Cupriavidus necator N-1: one gene and its partner. The protein of the gene in region 2 binds, or shares a complex with, the protein of the main gene of each other region. Links are inferred from orthologs where the notes say so. Each region holds a gene or a part of one and is shown on either strand. Other genes may lie near its edges. The genes, in order: rpsJ and nusB.

What was found.
Region 1: the proteins of nusB (region 2) and rpsJ are in contact, whole or in part, in a solved structure (PDB 3D3B), measured with the Escherichia coli proteins. The link is inferred for Cupriavidus necator N-1 from one-to-one orthologs.

What each region holds. Positions count from the first base shown.
Region 1 is NC_015726.1:3,567,280-3,574,822, reverse strand. Bases 1-2,899 are described here. They hold rpsJ (30S ribosomal protein S10), read left to right. Parts: upstream 1-1,245; coding sequence 1,246-1,554; downstream 1,555-2,899. Other genes in these bases: CNE_RS43065 (tannase/feruloyl esterase family alpha/beta hydrolase), read left to right, coding at 2,788-2,899; CNE_RS43070 (tannase/feruloyl esterase family alpha/beta hydrolase), read left to right, coding at 2,232-2,843; CNE_RS41545 (hypothetical protein), read left to right, coding at 2,055-2,222; tuf (elongation factor Tu), read left to right, coding at 1-1,167. Outside these bases: more of CNE_RS43065, read left to right, coding at 2,900-3,120; CNE_RS41540 (hypothetical protein), read left to right, coding at 3,124-3,264; CNE_RS16775 (tannase/feruloyl esterase family alpha/beta hydrolase), read left to right, coding at 3,265-3,618; CNE_RS16770 (AraC family transcriptional regulator), read right to left, coding at 3,631-4,632; CNE_RS16765 (dienelactone hydrolase family protein), read left to right, coding at 4,917-6,146; CNE_RS16760 (SDR family oxidoreductase), read left to right, coding at 6,230-7,018; CNE_RS16755 (styrene monooxygenase/indole monooxygenase family protein), read left to right, coding at 7,049-7,543. UniProt on the Escherichia coli protein: Involved in the binding of tRNA to the ribosomes. Part of the processive rRNA transcription and antitermination complex (rrnTAC). The complex forms an RNA-chaperone ring around the RNA exit tunnel of RNA polymerase (RNAP).
Region 2 is NC_015726.1:2,847,561-2,857,998, reverse strand. Bases 1,728-4,551 are described here. They hold nusB (transcription antitermination factor NusB), read right to left. Parts: upstream 3,487-4,551; coding sequence 2,968-3,486; downstream 1,728-2,967. Other genes in these bases: ribBA (bifunctional 3,4-dihydroxy-2-butanone-4-phosphate synthase/GTP cyclohydrolase II), read right to left, coding at 4,052-4,551; ribH (6,7-dimethyl-8-ribityllumazine synthase), read right to left, coding at 3,479-3,979; CNE_RS13425 (pyridoxal phosphate-dependent aminotransferase), read right to left, coding at 1,728-2,821. In the rest of the region: CNE_RS13430 (lytic transglycosylase domain-containing protein), read left to right, coding at 507-1,565; more of CNE_RS13425, read right to left, coding at 1,640-1,727; more of ribBA, read right to left, coding at 4,552-5,161; CNE_RS13405 (hypothetical protein), read right to left, coding at 5,577-5,822; CNE_RS13400 (hypothetical protein), read right to left, coding at 5,819-6,406; CNE_RS13395 (hypothetical protein), read right to left, coding at 6,426-6,722; CNE_RS13390 (hypothetical protein), read left to right, coding at 7,190-7,432; CNE_RS13385 (riboflavin synthase), read right to left, coding at 7,442-8,062; bifunctional diaminohydroxyphosphoribosylaminopyrimidine deaminase/5-amino-6-(5-phosphoribosylamino)uracil reductase RibD, read right to left, coding at 8,123-9,238; CNE_RS13365 (GspH/FimT family pseudopilin), read right to left, coding at 10,394-10,438. UniProt on the Escherichia coli protein: Part of the processive rRNA transcription and antitermination complex (rrnTAC). The complex forms an RNA-chaperone ring around the RNA exit tunnel of RNA polymerase (RNAP).

The DNA of each region.
Region 1 (7,543 bases), 720 kb from region 2 along the record:
ACCAAGCCGCACGTGAACGTTGGTACGATCGGTCACGTTGACCATGGCAAGACCACGCTGACCGCGGCAATCGCCACGGTGCTGGCAGCCAAGTTCGGCGGTGCCGCCAAGAAGTACGACGAAATCGACGCAGCGCCGGAAGAAAAGGCACGCGGTATTACCATCAATACCGCCCACGTCGAGTACGAAACGGCCAACCGCCACTACGCGCACGTTGACTGCCCGGGCCACGCTGACTATGTGAAGAACATGATCACGGGTGCCGCCCAGATGGACGGCGCAATCCTGGTTTGCTCGGCCGCTGACGGCCCGATGCCGCAAACGCGCGAGCACATCCTGCTGGCCCGTCAGGTTGGCGTGCCTTACATCATCGTGTTCCTGAACAAGTGCGACATGGTGGACGACGCTGAACTGCTCGAGCTGGTCGAGATGGAAGTTCGCGAGCTGCTGAGCAAGTACGAGTTCCCCGGCGACGACACCCCGATCATCAAGGGTTCGGCCAAGCTGGCGCTGGAAGGCGATAAGGGCGAGCTGGGCGAAGTGGCCATCATGAACCTGGCCGACGCACTGGACACCTACATCCCGACGCCGGAGCGTGCCGTTGACGGTACCTTCCTGATGCCGGTGGAAGACGTGTTCTCGATCTCGGGTCGCGGCACCGTGGTGACCGGCCGTATCGAGCGCGGCGTGGTGAAGGTCGGTGAGGAAATCGAAATCGTCGGTATCAAGCCGACGGTGAAGACCACCTGCACCGGCGTGGAAATGTTCCGCAAGCTGCTGGACCAGGGTCAAGCCGGCGACAACGTTGGCCTGCTGCTGCGCGGCACCAAGCGTGAAGACGTCGAGCGCGGCCAGGTGCTGTGCAAGCCGGGTTCGATCAAGCCGCACACCCACTTCACCGGCGAGGTGTACATCCTGTCGAAGGACGAAGGCGGCCGTCACACCCCGTTCTTCAACAACTACCGCCCGCAGTTCTACTTCCGTACCACCGACGTGACCGGCTCGATCGAGCTGCCGAAGGACAAGGAAATGGTCATGCCGGGTGACAACGTGTCGATCACCGTCAAGCTGATCGCCCCGATCGCCATGGAAGAAGGCCTGCGCTTCGCTATCCGTGAAGGCGGCCGTACCGTCGGCGCCGGCGTCGTGGCAAAGATCCTCGACTAAGCACTTCCTGGGACATGCCTGTCGGGCATGTCCCCATTCAACGGGCACGTTGCCCAATCGCTCTTTTAAGGAAATATCATGCAGAACCAGAAGATCCGTATCCGCCTGAAGGCTTTCGACTACCGCCTGATCGACCAGTCGGCTGCGGAAATCGTGGATACCGCCAAGCGTACCGGCGCGATCGTCAAGGGCCCGGTGCCCCTGCCGACCCGCATCCAGCGCTTCGACATCCTGCGTTCGCCGCACGTCAACAAGACCAGCCGCGATCAGTTCGAGATCCGCACGCACCAGCGCCTGATGGACATCGTCGACCCGACCGACAAGACGGTTGACGCGCTGATGAAGCTCGACCTGCCGGCAGGCGTGGACGTCGAGATCAAGGTGTAATCATGCTTCGGGCCGCGCCCGCGGCCTGCTGCAGCAAAACGGCGAACCGTATGGTTCGCCGTTTTTGTTTTCAAGGCTTGCATACAGCTGCCTTGCTCGCCCGATTGCTCCCGTACCGTGCGAGCGAGGGCGACGAATCGATCCGGTTGCTGCCGCCATCTCGCGCCGCAAAGTGATACATAAGCACTGATTGATTGAATCATGTTGTATCACTAACGTCGATTGCAACTGGCGCAAGTGATGTAAATCAAAGCCGCGACGCCAACGCTGCTACGCTGATCGGCGTGTCCGTCATGGTGCCCGGCGCCCTGCCCGAGAAGCAGCAATCCCCGCACCGCTCAACGTCCCGGTGCTGGTCCTCTTCATGCGTTCGAAATCTTGAAAAAGGGGAGCGCGAAATGGCGCTCCGGCGCGTCCCCCGCAGCGGCTTTACCTTATTTCAGTCGTGACGGCAAAGCCGCAACCCTAAGCGTGGCGCCCCCCAGAGGAGACAATCATGTTTGAAAGGACTCACCGGACCCGTGCGTCCGCGCTCGGGCAATGCCATCGGCATTGCCCTGGCGTTGGGCATCGGACTCACGCTCAGTGAGTGCGGCGGCGGCGATGGGCAGCCTGAAGCTTCAACCGTGGCCGCGGTCGACTACACGGCGGCGTGCGCTACGCTGTAAGGCAGGGCCATCGGCGGGGCCAGCATAACGGCGGTAAAGCGCATCGAGGCGGCGGGCGGGCTGCCGGGCTACTGCAAGGTTTCGGCAACCAGCGGCACGTTGCTCGACATCGAAGTGGATCTGCCGGACAACTGGACGGGCAGGCTGATGCACCAGGGTGGCGGAGGTTTCGATGGGCAGGTGAAAACCGTGGAGAGCTTCAGCGCCGGCTTCCCCCTGTACCAGCCGCTCCAGCGGGCCGTTGCGTACGCCGCGTCGAATGGCGGCAACCGTACTGGCGACCCCTCCGAATTCCTGACGAGCCAAACCGAGAAGTCCGACTATGCCTATGCCGCGGTCGGCACCACGATCGCTTTCGCCAAGGCAGCAGTCAAGGCGTTCTACGGGCGCGCACCCAGCTATACCTACTTCAACGGCGCGTCCAATGGCGGGCGCAATGCCTATATCGCGGCGCAGCGCTGGCCGGACCAGTATGACGGGATCATCGCCGGCGCGGAAACCATGAACATGGCCACGCAGACAGCAGCGTGGCTCAACCTGGCCCGGCGTGCCGGTTCCGACCGACATGCCGGCCGCGGCCCAGTGGACAGCGCTGAACGCTGCCGCGATCGCAGCATGTGACGGGCTGGATGGGATCAGGGACGGCATCATCGCCAACCCGAACGCCTGTACCTTCAGTCCGGCCGCGCTGGCGTGCGGTGCCCCCGGGGCTGATGCGGCCACCTGCCTGACCCCCGGGCAGCTGCGCACCGTTCAGGAACAGGTCGGGCCGCTGAGCGACGCGGCGGGCGCGCTGGTCTACGCGGGCTACTACTGGGCCGATTTTGGCGAATTCTTGCCATACTACGTGGGCCTCGGCGGCGGCTTCGCCGCCATCGCCACGGGCAACGCGGCGTAGACGTTGCCCGCCACGCAGCCGGGCAGCTTGCAGGCAACGTTCGACGTGACGCGGGACTTGCCGCCGATCGCCGCCGGCTTGCAGCAGGCTGGGGCGGATCACGATATGCGTGCCATCGCGCAATTCGTGTCATCGGGCAAGTAGCTGATTTCGTGGCACGGCGGCGCCGACTCGCCGCTCAGCGGCAGGGACCACGTTCGCAATTTCATGGCGATGCCCCAGCTTGCTGGCGCCGGTGCGGCCAATGCACGCTTCTACCTCGAGCCGGGTGTCGGGCATGTGCAAGGCGGTGTCGGCCCGGATCAGGTCGACTATCTCGGGGGCATGATCGACTGGGTCGAGAAATCGGTGGCCCCTGAACAGCTGCAGAGTTCGAAGATGGACGCGCGGCAGACCGTGGTGCGCACCATGCCGCTGTGCGTGTACCCGAAATTCCCGAAGTACTCGGGGTCGGGAGATGCCAGTCTTGCTGCCAGCTACAGTTGCGCGACGAACTGAGCGATCACCAGCCTAGCCCGCCCCGCGCCGCCGCAACGTCTGCGCGGGGCACTCCCCGAACGCGCGCCGGTACTCCGCGCTGAAGCGCCCCAGATGGGCAAAGCCCCAGCGCAGCGCTGCCCCGCTCACTGACGACACCGACGCGTCGTTCAGCAGGTCGTGCCGCACGCGCTCGAGGCGCACCGTGCGCAGATAGGCCATCGGCCCGGTGCCGCGATGCTCGCGGAAGCCGGCGAACAGGCTGCGTACGCTGACGCCGGCAACCTCGGCCAGCAAGGCCGGCGTCAGCTCCGCAGCGGCGTTCGCGTGAATGTACTCCTCTACCACCTTCACATGGCGTGGTGCCAGCGGTTTGCCGTGCTCGCGCAAAGCGTCCGACAGGCTGTGCGGCTGCCAGGTCAGCAGCGTGCCGATCACCAGCTGTTCCAGCTGGCAGGCGGTCAGCGGATGGCGCGCGGTCTCGGGCGCGGTCTCCAGCATCGCGGCGAGATAGCGCATCAGTTCGTACCAGGCGCCGCTGCGCCAGGCCATGCCGAGCGCGAAGCGCAGCGGCTGCTCGGGGCGCCGGCCCAGGTGGGCGGCGCAGACGCGTTCCAGCGCACTGCGTTCGATGCGCACGATCAGCTGGTCGTTGTCGGCGCTCCAGCGCATGGCCAGCGCATCGCTGGGCGTCAGCACCGAAGCGCAGTCGGGCGTGGAGACGATGTGCTGGTCGCCGCAGCGGATCTCGGCCTGTCCTTGCAGCGGCATCTGCACCAGCAGGAAGTCGCCGAGCGGGCCGGGGTCGATGGTGACGTCGGCGCCGTAGGCCAGGCGGTTGAACGAGACCGCGCCAAGCGGCGCATGGTGCATGCGTGCCTGCAACCGGGGGCCGCGTATCTCGAGCCGGTGCGGCTTGAACACGCGCCCGACCGCGGCGCGCGTCTCGGCCAGGTCGGTCGAGGCGAACACGCACCGGGCGGGATCGCCGAGCAGGGCGCTCGCCAGCGGTCCGGCGGCGGGGGGCAGCTGCATTGTCTCGCTCCTCTGGCGGGGCCGCGGCGCTGCCGGTGACCGTGCGCGCCGCTGGTTCCGGGGCCGGCCCGGCATGACGGCCGGGCACGGTTTCCCACGCGATCCACTATAGCGGATGGCCCCGCTGTCAGCGCTGCGGCGTTGACCGATTCCGAAGTTTCCTGCACTAATCGGATAGCCGCTGCGTCCAGCGGCTAGTTTGCTGCGGTGCGGAGCCACCATCATGGAAGCCAGCACGGCAGTCCCACCAGATACTGGAAAGAGAACGACAAGGAGCGCAGGCCATGGGCCAGACCATCCAGATCCAGACCCCCGAAGGCAGTTTCAGCGGTTATCTCGCCACCCCGGCGGCAGGCAAGGGCCCCGGCATCGTGCTGTGCCAGGAGATCTTCGGCGTCAACGCGACCATGCGGCAGGTGGCGGAATACTACGCCGAGGAGGGCTATACGGTGCTGGTGCCCGACCTGTTCTGGCGCATCGCGCCCGGGATCGAGCTGACCGACCGCGGCGAGGACTTCCAGCGGGCGCTGGGCCTGTACCAGCAGTTCGACGAAGCCACGGGCGTGCAGGATGTGGGCGCCGCGCTTGAGGCACTGCGGGCGCGGCCGGAATGCGTCGGCCAGACCGGCGTGCTGGGCTTCTGCCTGGGCGGCAAGCTGGCCTACCTGGCGGCCTGCCGGCTGCCCGACGTGGCCTGCGCGGTGGCGTACTACGGCGTGGGCATCGAGCACGCGCTGGGCGAGGCCGCCAACGTGCGCGGCCGCCTGGTGCTGCATATCGCCGAGAAAGACGGATTCTGCCCGCCGCAGGCCCAGGCTGCGATCTGCGAAGCCCTGGCCGGGCGCGAGAACATCGAGGTCTACGTCTACGCCGGCGTAGACCATGCCTTTGCACGCACGGGCGGCGAGCACTTCGACAAGCCCTCGGCGCTGATGGCGCACCAGCGCTCGATCGCTGCGCTGCGCGGCGAGATGGGGCCGCATTACGATTTCTCCGCGCTGTGGGACAAGCACTGCGAGTATGAATTCGCCACCCGCGATGTCGACGCCACCATGGCGACGATGGTGCCGCAGCCCTATGTGAACCATATCCCGACCATGACCGGCGGCGTCGGCTACGCGCAGCTGCGGCGGTTCTACCAGCACCATTTCGTGCACAGCAATCCGCCCGACACCACGCTGATCCCGCTGTCGCGCACGGTCGGGGCCACGCAGATCGTCGACGAGATGCTGTTCTGCTTCACGCATACCTGCGAGATCGACTGGATGCTGCCCGGCGTGCCGCCCACCGGCAAGCGCGTGGAGATCCCGCTGATCGCCATCGTCAAGTTCCGCGGTGACAAGCTGTACCACGAGCATATCTACTGGGACCAGGCCAGCGTGCTGGTGCAGATCGGCAAGCTGGACCCGGCGGGTTTGCCGGTGGCGGGCGTGGAGACCGCGCGCAAGCTGCTGGACGAGACGCTGCCGTCGAACACGCTGATGGCGCGCTGGCAGCAGAGCGATGGCAAGTAGGCAGCGCGCGGCATAGGTCCGGAACGGGCCCGCAGAGGCCCGCCCGCAACCATCGCCGGCGATTGCCGGCACAGGAGACAAGCATGAAAGGACTGCAGGGCAAGGTGGCCATTGTCACCGGCGGCGCCACGCTGATCGGGGCCGGCGTGGCGCGGGCCTTTGTCGAGGCCGGCGCGCGCGTGGCGATCTTCGATATCGATGCCGCCAACGGCGAGCGCGTGGCCGCGCAGCTCGGGCCGAACGCACTCTTCATCGCCACCGACATCACGCGTGACGAACAGGTCCGCGATGCCGTGGCGCAGGTGGTGCAGCGCTTTGGCGGCGTGGACTGCCTGGTCAACCTGGCCTGCACCTATCTCGATGACGGCTTCCGTTCGGGCCGGGCCGACTGGCTGGCGGCGCTCGACGTCAACGTGGTGTCGGGCGTGATGCTGGCGCAGGCGGTGCATCCGCACATGCGGGCGCGCGGCGGCGGCGCGATCGTCAATTTCACCAGTATCTCGGCCAACGTGGCGCAGACCGGGCGCTGGCTCTATCCGGTGTCGAAAGCCGCCATCGCGCAGCTGACGCGGAGCATGGCGATGGACCTGGCGCCGGACCGCATCCGCGTCAACGCGGTGTCGCCGGGCTGGACCTGGTGCCGGCTAATGGATGAGGTCAGCGGCGGCAACCGCGCCCGCACCGATGCGGTGGCCGCGCCGTTTCACCTGCTGGGCCGCGTCGGCGAGCCCGATGAAGTGGCACAGGTGGTGCTCTTCCTCTGTTCCGACCATGCCAGCTTCGTCACCGGTGCCGACTATGCCGTCGACGGCGGCTATTCCGCCATGGGGCCGGAGCAGAATGTGCCCGCCATCGGCAAGCTGGCCGGCTGAATGCCGCCGGACGACCTTCAGGAGAAAATCATGAGCCAACGCATCGCCATCGTCGGAGCCGGCCAGTCGGGCCTGCAAATGGCCCTCGGGCTGCAAGCCAACGGCTACCGGGTCACGCTGCTGTCCAACCGGACACCCGAGCAGATCCGCGGCGGGAAAGTCATGTCCAGCCAGTGCATGTTCGACCGCGCGCTGCAGGCCGAGCGCGAGCTCGGGCTGAACTGGTGGGACGATGCCTGCCCGCCGGTGGAGGGCATCGGCCTGGCCGTGCCGCATCCCGAGCAGGCCGGTGCCCGCGCGATCGACTGGGCCGCGCCCCTGGACCGCCCGGCGCAGGCGGTGGACCAGCGCCTGAAGATGCCGGCGTGGATGGAAACCTTCGTTGCACGCGGCGGCGACCTGCGCATCGTCGATGTCGGCCTGGACGAGCTGGAGGACCTGACCCGCGAGCATGACCTCGTGCTGCTGGCCGCCGGCAAGGGCGAGATCGTCAGCCGCTTCGAGCGCGATGCTTCCCGCAGCCCC
Region 2 (10,438 bases):
AGCGTACTTTTCCGAGCGACCAGCCAAGGCCAGGCCTGCGTTTGCGGGCAATCGGGTGCTCCGATGCCGACATGGCAACCATTGTTACAAATAACTATAAGTAGTAGAAATCGAAGTTATTATTCTTGACGGGATATAACACCGTTCCTACAATCCGGTCTTGCTCCATGGAGTGTTGCGTCGCAACATGGATTTTCCCCCTGTGTCAAGGGGTGCACATCAAGTAAATGTGCCAGAAAGTCCCTCCAGCAAAGACCGATGGTCAGGCCCGAATGCAAGCGGGCCGGCCGGTCGCCTCCGGCGACTTGCCGGAGCGTAGTGAGTTTAGTCGTGGCAGGGTGCGCTCCCCCAGAGCGTAGCCTGTTTCCAGTTGGGCGCACGGGGAGCGCCTGCCAACAGATGCTTGGTCGTCACTGCTAGACGGCGCGGCATCCTTACTTGAGTACGTTGAGATCGGGCGCGTGCCGCAGTCGGGCGCGCGAAGCGGGCAACGGATGGAGGTAAGCATGAGCGGTTGGAAAACCCTTCATCTTCCCGGCATCGGGCGGGCCTTGCAGGTCCGTCTCCGACAGCCGGTACCCGGAGTGAGTCGGGCATTGCAGGTCCGTCTCGCGCATCCGGTCGCGGGCCGCGCGTTGCGCGGTGGCCGCACAACGCTGAAGTACGCCCTGAACAGCCTGGGCGTGGTCGCGGTCGTTTCGGCCGTGTCGCTGTCGCTGAGCCAGGAATGGCGCACCACGCTGGCCGCGCTGCTGGCGGGTGACGAAGCACCCGCGGTGCTGGTTGGCGCCGCCATGTCGGCCGCGCCTGCCGTGGCCAGCACTGCCGTGCCGCCGCATTCGGCGGACGTCGCTGCGGCCAAGCTTGCCTTTGGCAAGGGTGGCCTGCCGACCGTGTCGGGCGTGGACGAATGGAGCCTGGCGGCTGCCGCCAAGGTGCCGTCGGTCGCGCACCTGGCCGCGCAGATCCCGGTGACGCGCGTGGCGATGGATGCCCGCAGCACCAGCACGCTGGGCACCGCCCGCGAACAGGCGGCCGTGGCCGACTACATCGCCCGCAAGTACCGCGTGGCGGCCCAGGCCACCGCGCAACTGGTGAAGGCGGCCTACCTGACCGGCCGCGAGGTCGGTATCGACCCGCTGCTGATCCTGGGCGTGATCGCGATCGAGTCCAGCTTCAACCCGTACGCTGAAAGCGGCGTGGGTGCGCAGGGCCTGATGCAGGTCATGACCAAGGTCCACCAGGACAAGTACGAGGCCGTCGGCGGCGTTGCCGCGGCGCTGAACCCGTACGCCAATATCAAGATCGGCGCGCTGGTGCTCAAGGACTGCATCGCCCGCGCTGGCTCGATCGAAGGCGGCCTGAAGTACTACGTCGGTGCCACCACGGCCACCGATGGCGGCTACGGCGCCAAGGTGCTGGCCGAGCGCGCCCGCCTGCGCCAGCTGCTGGGCGTGCGCAACGCGCCCGCCAACGCCGAAAAGCCGGTCGAGGTCAAGGCCCCTGCCGAGCACCTGGCTCCGAGCGAGAAGCTGGAAGCGAACAACGGTCCGCACAACGCCTGAGCGCGGATCGCCAATCAGAAAAGCACCCCGCGGGGTGCTTTTCTTTTGCCTGCTTCAGCCGCGGCAGAGACCGGTCAGCGGAACAGCTTGCCGAGGCGCGCCATCGCCTCCTCGATGTTCTCGCGCGAGGTCGCGTACGAGATCCGGATGTAGTCCTTCGCCGTATGCGGGCCGAAATCCTGCCCCGGCACCATGACCACGCCCGCATCGTGCAGCATCGCCTGCGTCAGCCGGTCGGCATCGCCGGCGGCGGGGTGGTTGACGCCGCGGCAGTCGGCATAGACATAGAAGGCGCCGTCCGGGCGCACCGGCACGCGCAGGCCAAGTGTCTCCAGCGCTGGCACGATCAGGTCGCGGCGGCGGCGGAACTCGGCCTTGCGTTCGTCGTAAATCGCCAGGGCCTCGGGGGTGAAGCAGGCCAGCGCGGCGTACTGCGCCACGGCCGACGCGCAGATAAACAGGTTCTGCGCGACCTTCTCGAAGGCGTCCACCAGCGCCTCCGGCACCACCAGCCAGCCCAGGCGCCAGCCCGTCATGTTGAAGTACTTGGAGAAGCTGTTCACCGTGACCACGTTCTCGTCCAGGCTCAGTGCCGAGACCGGCGGGGCGTCATAGGACAGCCCCTGGTAGATCTCGTCGAGGATGGCAAAGCCGTTGCGCGCGCGCACGGCCTGCAGGATGCGGGCGAGCTCGTCGGGCAGGATCGAGGTGCCGGTCGGGTTGGAGGGCGATGCCAGCAGCACGCCGCGCGTTTGCTCGCCCCAGTTGGCCTCGACCTGCGCGGCGGTCAGTTGGAAGCGCTCGGCCGGGCCGCTCGGGATCATGCGCGCGGCGCCGTCGAAGGCGGCGACGAAGTGCCGGTTGCACGGGTAGCTGGGGTCGGGCATCAGCACCTCGGCACCGATCTCGACCAGCACCGCGCACGCCAGCAGCAGCGCGCCCGAGGCACCGGCCGTGACGATCACGCGCCGGGCCGGGATATCCAGCCCGTAGGCCGTCTTGTAATAGCCGGCGATGGCCTCGCGCAGCGGCTGGATGCCGAGCGCACCGGTGTACTGCGTGACGCCGCGGCGCATGGCGGCTTCGGCCGCGCGCACCACCGGCTCGGCGGCGGTGAAGTCCGGCTCGCCGATGCCCATGTGCACAATGTGGCGGCCGGCGCGCTCCAGCGCGGCGGCCTGCTTGGCCAGCTCCATCACGTGGAAGGCGTCGATATTGGCGAGGCGGGAGGCGGTGGCCAGGTGCTGCGTGTCCATGGTGGTCCGGGACGGGCCTGGGGCCCGTTCAGCAAGAGGGTGGGTAGGAATGAAAACACCCGCCGGGGCGGGTGTCGTCTGCATCATTGCCGGCGCAAGCCAGCCGTGATGGCGTGGGCCGGCCCGCGGGCGGCTCGGTTGGCAACTCAGCGGCGCGCCGCGACCTCGGCCGCGCGCACCTGGGCGGCAAGCTTGTCCAGCACGCCGTTCACGTACTTGTAGCCCTCGACGCCGCCAAAGGTCTTGGTCAGCTCGACGGCTTCATTGATCACGACCTTGTACGGGATGTCGAGGCAGTGCACCAGCTCATAGCTGCCGACCAGCAGGGCGGCACGCTCCACCGGCGACAGCTCGTTCACGGTGCGGTCCAGGAAGGGCTCGAACGCGGCGGTCAGGCGGGCTTCTTCGCGCACCGCGCCGTTGAGCAGCGCGTCGAAGTGCTCGCGGTCGGCTTTGTTGAAGCCTTGCGCATCATGCAGGTGGGCCTGGATTGCGCCGATGTCGTTGCGGTTCAGCAGCCACTGGTACAGGCCCTGCAGCGCCAGCTCGCGCGAGCGGCGGCGCGCGCTCTTGGGCGGCGCCTTGGCCTCGGTGCGGGCCGCGGCGGGCTTGCCGCCGGCTGCCTTGCCGCCGTCGTTGTCGGGGGTGTTCGACGTATCACTCATCGTCGTCCTCGTCTTCATCTTCCTGGCCACGCAGCGAATCGAGCGCGACGACCAGGTTGGCCATCTCCACCGCGGCGCGGGCGCAGTCGCGGCCTTTCTCGCGGGTGCGGGCGTGGGCCTGCTCGTCGGTATCCACGGTCAGGATGCCATTGGCGATCGGCACATTGAAGTCCAGGCCGACGCGGGTGATGCCGGCGCCCGACTCGTTCGAGACCAGCTCGAAGTGGTAGGTCTCGCCGCGCACCACGGCGCCCAGTGCGACCAGGGCGTCGAACTGGCCGCTCTCGCACATCTTCTGCAGCGCCAGCGGGATTTCCAGCGCGCCGGGGACGGTCACCACCAGGGTGTCTTCGCCCTCGACGCCGAGCTTTTCCAGCTCGGCCACGCAGGCTTCGAGCAGCTCGGCGCAGACCGGCTCGTTGAAGCGGGCCTGCACGATGCCGATACGCAGGCCTTCACCGTCGAGGTTGCTGGGGTAGAAGCCGTGATCCATTGTTCAGTTCTCCAGTTTTCGGGGCGGCAACGGCGCTGGTGCGCGCTGCCGGGGTGTTCGGGTGGCGCAGGCTCAGTCGGCCTGGCCGTTCATGGGTTGGTAGCCGGTGACTTCGAGGTCGAAGCCGGTCATGCTGGGCATGCGCTGCGGCGACGCCAGCACGCGCATCCTGCCCACCCCGACGTCCTTCAGGATCTGCGCGCCCATGCCGTAGGTGCGCAGGTCCGGCTTGCGGCGCGGGCGCGACTGCGGCGCGTCCAGCGCGCTGAACTGCGTGAACAGCTGGTCGGCCGAGTCGCCGCAGTTCAGCAGCACCACCACGCCATTATCGGCGCCGGCGATGGCTTCCAGCGCGGCGGGGATGCTCCACGAGTGCGTGGTGCGCTTCACTTCCAGCAGGTCCAGCACCGAGAAGGGCTCGTGCACGCGCACCAGCGTTTCCTGGTCCGGCGCGGGCGAACCCTTGACCAGCGCCAGGTGCGCCTGGCCGGTGGGCTTGTCGCGGTAGGCGATGCTGCGGAAGGTGCCGTAGGGGGTCTGCATGTCGCGCTCGCCCACACGCTCGATAATGCTCTCAGTGCGGCTGCGGTAGTGGATCAGGTCGGCAATGGTGCCGATCTTCAGGTCATGTTCCTGCGCGAACTCGATCAGGTCCGGCAGGCGCGCCATGGTGCCGTCGTCCTTCATGATCTCGCAGATCACGGCCGCTGGCGTCAGGCCTGCCAGCGCGCCCAGGTCGCAGCCGGCCTCGGTATGGCCGGCGCGGATCAGCACACCGCCGGGCTGGGCCGTCAGCGGGAAGATATGGCCGGGCTGGACCAGGTCGGCCGACTTGGCATCGCGGGCGACGGCGGCCTGCACGGTGCGGGCGCGGTCGGCGGCGGAAATGCCAGTGGTCACGCCTTCGGCGGCCTCGATCGACACGGTGAAGTTGGTGCCGTGCTGGGTGCCGTTGCGGCTGACCATCGGGTGCAGGTCCAGCTGGCGGCAGCGCTCGGCGGTCAGGGTCAGGCAGATCAGCCCGCGGCCGTGCTTGGCCATGAAATTGATAGCTTCCGGTGTGACGAAATCGGCAGCCAGCACCAGGTCGCCTTCATTCTCGCGGTCTTCCTCATCGACGAGGATGACCATGCGGCCGGCGCGGATGTCGGCAATGATGTCTTCGGTACGGGCGATTTTCATGGCGTGCTGAACGGCAAATTGGGGCGAATCGAGCGAAAAACCGGCGAATAGCTGGGGCAGGAACCATGGCCGCGGTTGAAAGCGGCCGGACTGAGGCGGGGCGTCGGGCCGGGCCGGCTAGGCCATATACGCCCGGCAGGTCGCCCAGTCAAGCCGGGTATTGTACGCCAAGGCAGGCAATGCGGGAGGCGACGGCACCGGAAAGTACGGCGCCTGCCTGAAGCGGGTGAGGAGTGCGGTGCTGCATGGGCCGCCCCGTTGCCGGCAGGGCGCCGGCGCCAGGCTCGGCGGGGGCCTATGCGGCGACGGCCAGCGGTGTGGCGTCGTGGCCTGCGGTGCGCAGCCAGTGAGGAGTGCGGTGCTGCATGGGCCGCCCCGTTGCCGGCAGGGCGCCGGCGCCAGGCTCGGCGGGGGCCTATGCGGCGACGGCCAGCGGTGTGGCGTCGTGGCCTGCGGTGCGCAGCCGCGAGGTCCTGGCGATGCGCGCCCTGGCCGCGCGGGTCGCGTCAGCCAGCGCGAGCTCGCGCGTGAGGAAGCCGGCGTTGGGCTTGGTGAACCTGGCATGCGCGTCCAGCGCATAGGCCCATTCCCACTTGCCGAAGGTGACCTCGGCCAGTGTCACGACGACGTGGCAATGCTGATAGAAAAAACTCTCGCTCATGCTTGTTTCCTTTGTGGGACAGCACGCTGGCCATGGCCTGAAAGCCATGCGGGCCAGTGGCGGTCCGTCAGCCAGCCGCGCAGGTGCAGCCGGCTATGCTGTGTGTCGATGGCGGCGGCGCCGGCATCCTGGGCGATCTCGCAGAGCCGCCCCTTTGCGTGCGGGTCGCACGCGCAGATCATCATCAGCTGGCCTGCCGTCATTTGCCGCTTCTGCCGCCTCAGGCCGGCGCGCATGACCCGGGCACCGATCACGCTGCCCAGCCACCGGCCGATCACGGCGCCAAGCGCCATGCCGCCGAGGTAGGCCATGAAGCCCGCGGCCGCGTTGGCCGGCGTGCCGTAGCGGAACACGATCCAGGCCACCAGCAGTGCGCCGGCGACCAGGCCGGCCGCCGCGACTTCATTGCGATAGGTGATCTGCGCCGCGTGGGGCGAGGGCAGGCCTTCGGCCGGCTGGTCGTCGCGCAGGAAGAACCAAGGGCCGTCGATGCGTGCGAGAGTCGCGGCCAGCTCGCCAAGCTGCGCGTGCGCGCGCCTTGCCGCGGCAATGTCGTTCAGCCGGAAATACAGTAGGGTGAGCATGGTGATGCCTCGCTTGATGTCAGGTCCATTTGCCGCTGGACCACGGAAAGCCTGCGAAACGCCGGGCGCCGGGGCGCCGGAATGTCTTCGCCAGGGGTGAGGACGGTGGCTGCAGCCGCGGCCATCCGTCGCCCACGGCCTGGTCCCAGTCGATCAGCAGCGTGACGGCACGGTGCAGGTGGGTCGCGGCCAGGCGCACAAAGCCAAGGCGCGCGCGCATCGGCGCAGTGGGATGCCGGTCACGCAGCAGGCGCGTGGCCGGAAGTCGCTGATACAGGATTCTGGCGGTGGGATCGGGCACAGTGAGTTCCTTCATGGGTGCCGGGCAGCAATCCGGCCGGCAATCGAAAGCAACGGCGGGGGCGCCAGCTCGCGGACGAGCGCGCGGCGCGGCGGGCAGGGGTGCATGAAGGTCCAGGTGGTCCCCGTGAGTGGCTTCAGCAGCCACCAGTGCTAGACGTTGTCGAGGGGGGAGGCCCGGGAACGAGTGGCGAGCGCCTGTGGGCATACATGGACTGCAAGCGCTGCTTAACCATTCTAGGCCTAGGGCGTTGCAGGAACCAGCTGACTTACAACAAAGCCGCCGGGCCCCGCGCGGCGCACCTTCCCCGGGGGGCGACAGCGCAAGCAAATTGCCACAGGAGGGGGTTGTCAGCGTATGCTCGGGACAAAAGGGCACGCCCCGCCCTGAATGCCGCCGCGCTGGCAAGCGGCGGTTCGGACTTCAAATCAGGGCGCCAGCCCGATCGCGCCCGCGGACTTTGCACAACAAAGGAGACAAAGATGTCGAGGCAGATCAAGAACAAGGCCGAACTGCGTGCCCTGGTACGCGCCGAGCAGTCGAAGTTCGCCGCTTGCGAGGGCGCCTGCTTTGGCGATGTGGTCTGGCACGCGCCGGACACCGGCGGCTGCAACTGGAGCCTGTCCACGATGGAGGGCGGCAACAGCAGCGCCTGCGTGGAAGCGCTGCGTCCCTTCACCGACAAGCTGCGCGAGACCTATAACGTGCCCGACGAGGACAGGTAGCCCGCGGTATTACGCGGGGGCCTGCGCGGTCGACAGCATCCGCTCCACATAGCGGGCGATCAGGTCGATCTCCAGGTTGACGCGCGCGCCCGGCTTGAGTTCCTGCAGCGTGGTGACTTCCACGGTGTGCGGGATCAGGTTGATGGAGAACACGCAGCCGTCGGCTTCGTCATTGACGCGGTTGACGGTCAGCGACACGCCGTTGACCACGACCGAGCCCTTGTATGCCAGGTAGCGTGCCAGCACGCGCGGGGCGCGGATGCGCAGTTCATGCGATTCGCCCACCGGCGCGAAGTGCACGACTTCGCCCAGGCCGTCGACGTGCCCGGACACCAGGTGGCCGCCCAGGCGGTCGGCCAGGCGCAGGGCCTTTTCCAGGTTGACACGGCCGGTGCTCTCCAGCCCCACGGTCTTGTCCAGCGACTCGCGCGAGACTTCGACGTCGAAACTGTCGGGCGCCATGGCGATCACGGTCATGCACGCGCCCTGGATGGCGATGCTGTCGCCGATGATGACGTCCGACAGGTCCAGCCCGCCCGCGGCGATGCGCAAGCGCACGCCGGCATCGGCGGCGCCCAGCGGGGTAATGGATTCAATGCGGCCGACTGCCGCGACAATGCCTGTAAACATGGTGGTGTCTTCTGCTTAGGGTATTTGGAATCTGGATACGCGGTGCCGGTGTGTGTCGCACTACGCGTCGTTGCGCCGGGCGATCAGCCGCAGGTCGTCGCCGATCTGCCGGATCTCATGCCAGCGGAACTGCGCGGCGTCCTGCAGCCGCGCCAGCGGCGGCAGGTTGAACATGCCCTGGGCATCGCCCAGCAGCTTGGGCGCGAGGTAGATCAGCAGCTCGTCGGCGCAGTGCTCGCGCACCAGCGAACCGTTGAGCTTGAAGCCGGCCTCCACGTGCAGCTCGTTGATGCCGCGCCGGCCGAGTTCTTCCAACATGCGGCGCAACTCGACCTTGCCGTGCGGGTTGGGCAGGACCACGACTTCGGCGCCACGGCTTTCCAGTGCGCGCTGGCGCTGCCGGTCCTCCACCGCGCAGAACACCAGCACCGGCTTGGCGAACTCGCCAGTGTCCGGCGTTAGGATCCGCGCGTCCAACGGGACCTCCAGTCGCGAATCGACCAGCACCCGCTGCGGCTGGCGCAGCGTGGCGATGGCCCGCACCGTCAGCGCGGGGTTGTCGTCGCGCACGGTGCCGATGCCGGTCAGGATCGCGCACGCACGTGCGCGCCAGGCATGGCCGTCGTCGCGCGCGGCCTGGCCGGTGATCCACTGGCTGGTGCCGTCATGCAGCGCGGTGCCGCCGTCCATCGATGCCGCCACCTTGACGCGCACCCACGGCAGCCCGCGCGTCATGCGTGAGACAAAGCCGATATTCAGGTCGCGCGCTTCCTTTTCCAGCAGGCCGCAGCGCACGTCGACGCCGGCCTCGCGCAACCGCTGCAGGCCGCGCCCGGACACCGAAGGGTTGGGGTCTTCCATGGCCGCCACCACGCGCGCCACGCCCGCGCGCACCAGCGCATCGGCGCACGGCGGCGTGCGCCCGAAATGGCTGCACGGCTCCAGCGTGACATAGGCGGTGGCGCCGGCCGGGTCCAGCCCGCGCGCCAGCGCGTCCTTCATCGCCTGGATCTCGGCATGATCCTGCCCGGCCGGCTGGGTGAACCCCTGGCCGATGACCTGGCCATCCTTGACGAGCACGCAGCCGACGCGCGGGTTGGGCGTGGTGTTGAACATGCCCCGCGCGGCGAGCGCAAGGGCCTGTTGCATGGCGGCGTGGTCGGTATCGGAAAACATTCGGCGGTTGCGTTTGCCTTGGCGCAGCGATCTGGAATACAGGGCTGCCGGGGTTATGGTGGTCCGGAGGACTCCGTCGCATCGCAGTCAGCGTCGCAGCCGGGTGTGCAGAGTCGGATACGTCCCTGCGCGCCCAGCCTGACTTGCCGCTGCTCGCCACGGCAGCCGAGCGTGAAAGTGGCGGCCTGGAAACCGCCCTGCTCAGATCGAGAGTATCCCACAGGCAGGAATTTCAGCACATTCGTGCCGCGGGCGGTCTGGCGCCGTCACCCACAGGCAGGGCATGCCCGGTTCCACCACGGACAGCACCGCGCGTCGCTCCGGGTCGCCGTCTGCCGTGACCAGTTGCCAGCCGGGGCCCAGCGTCGCCTCGCCCGGCAGCGGCTGCAGCGTCACCTCGAGGCGGCGCGCCAGTGCGGTGGCCCGCGCCGGCGCCAGCGAGGCCGCCAGCCGGTCGGCCGCAGGTGTGACCTGTTGCCGGGCGAGCAGGCCGCTGAACACCGGATAGGATGCCGCCGCCAGCAGTGCCAGGACGGCCAGGCCGGCGAGCAGCTCGGCCAGGGTCAGGCCATGGCGGCGGCGGAGTGCGTGGCGGGCCATCGCGCCTTCAGCAATGGACGGAAGCGGCCGCGGCACGGCTTCACCTTCGGGCAGCGCCAGCCACTGTCCGGTGCTGCGCAGGATCAGCACGCCGCACTCCGGGTCGGGCCGCTGCGGGACGGCATGTAATTCAACACAGGTATCCAGGGCGGCCTGCGGGCATGCCGCGGCTGTCACGATATGACGCACGATGCCGGCGGCGGGTACGGGAAGTGGCCATTCCCCGGCGGCCACTTCGGCACCGGGCTCGGCGGCAAAAAACGTCATGGCGCCGACGGCGTGGCGCTCCAGTTGCAGCATTCCCTCGGTCAGCGCGGTACGCGCCTGCGCCGGCCATCCCCGCATCAGGTGGCCGTGCCACGCGGGAATCGCGATGGCAGGGCCTGCGACGGCGGCGCCGGGTGTTGGCAACGGGTCGGCGCCTTATGGGCGGTCACCGAGACTGGCAGGGACCGTCAGACTAGCTGTCGCGAGCAGGCGAATACGTGCCTAAGCGTGAAGGATTTGCAGAATGTTGTTTCGGTCTTCCTGGGAACAGCTACCAAGCAGCCTCGCTTACTGACACACCGAGGTTTGTGTCGGCACGGGCGCGCATACGCG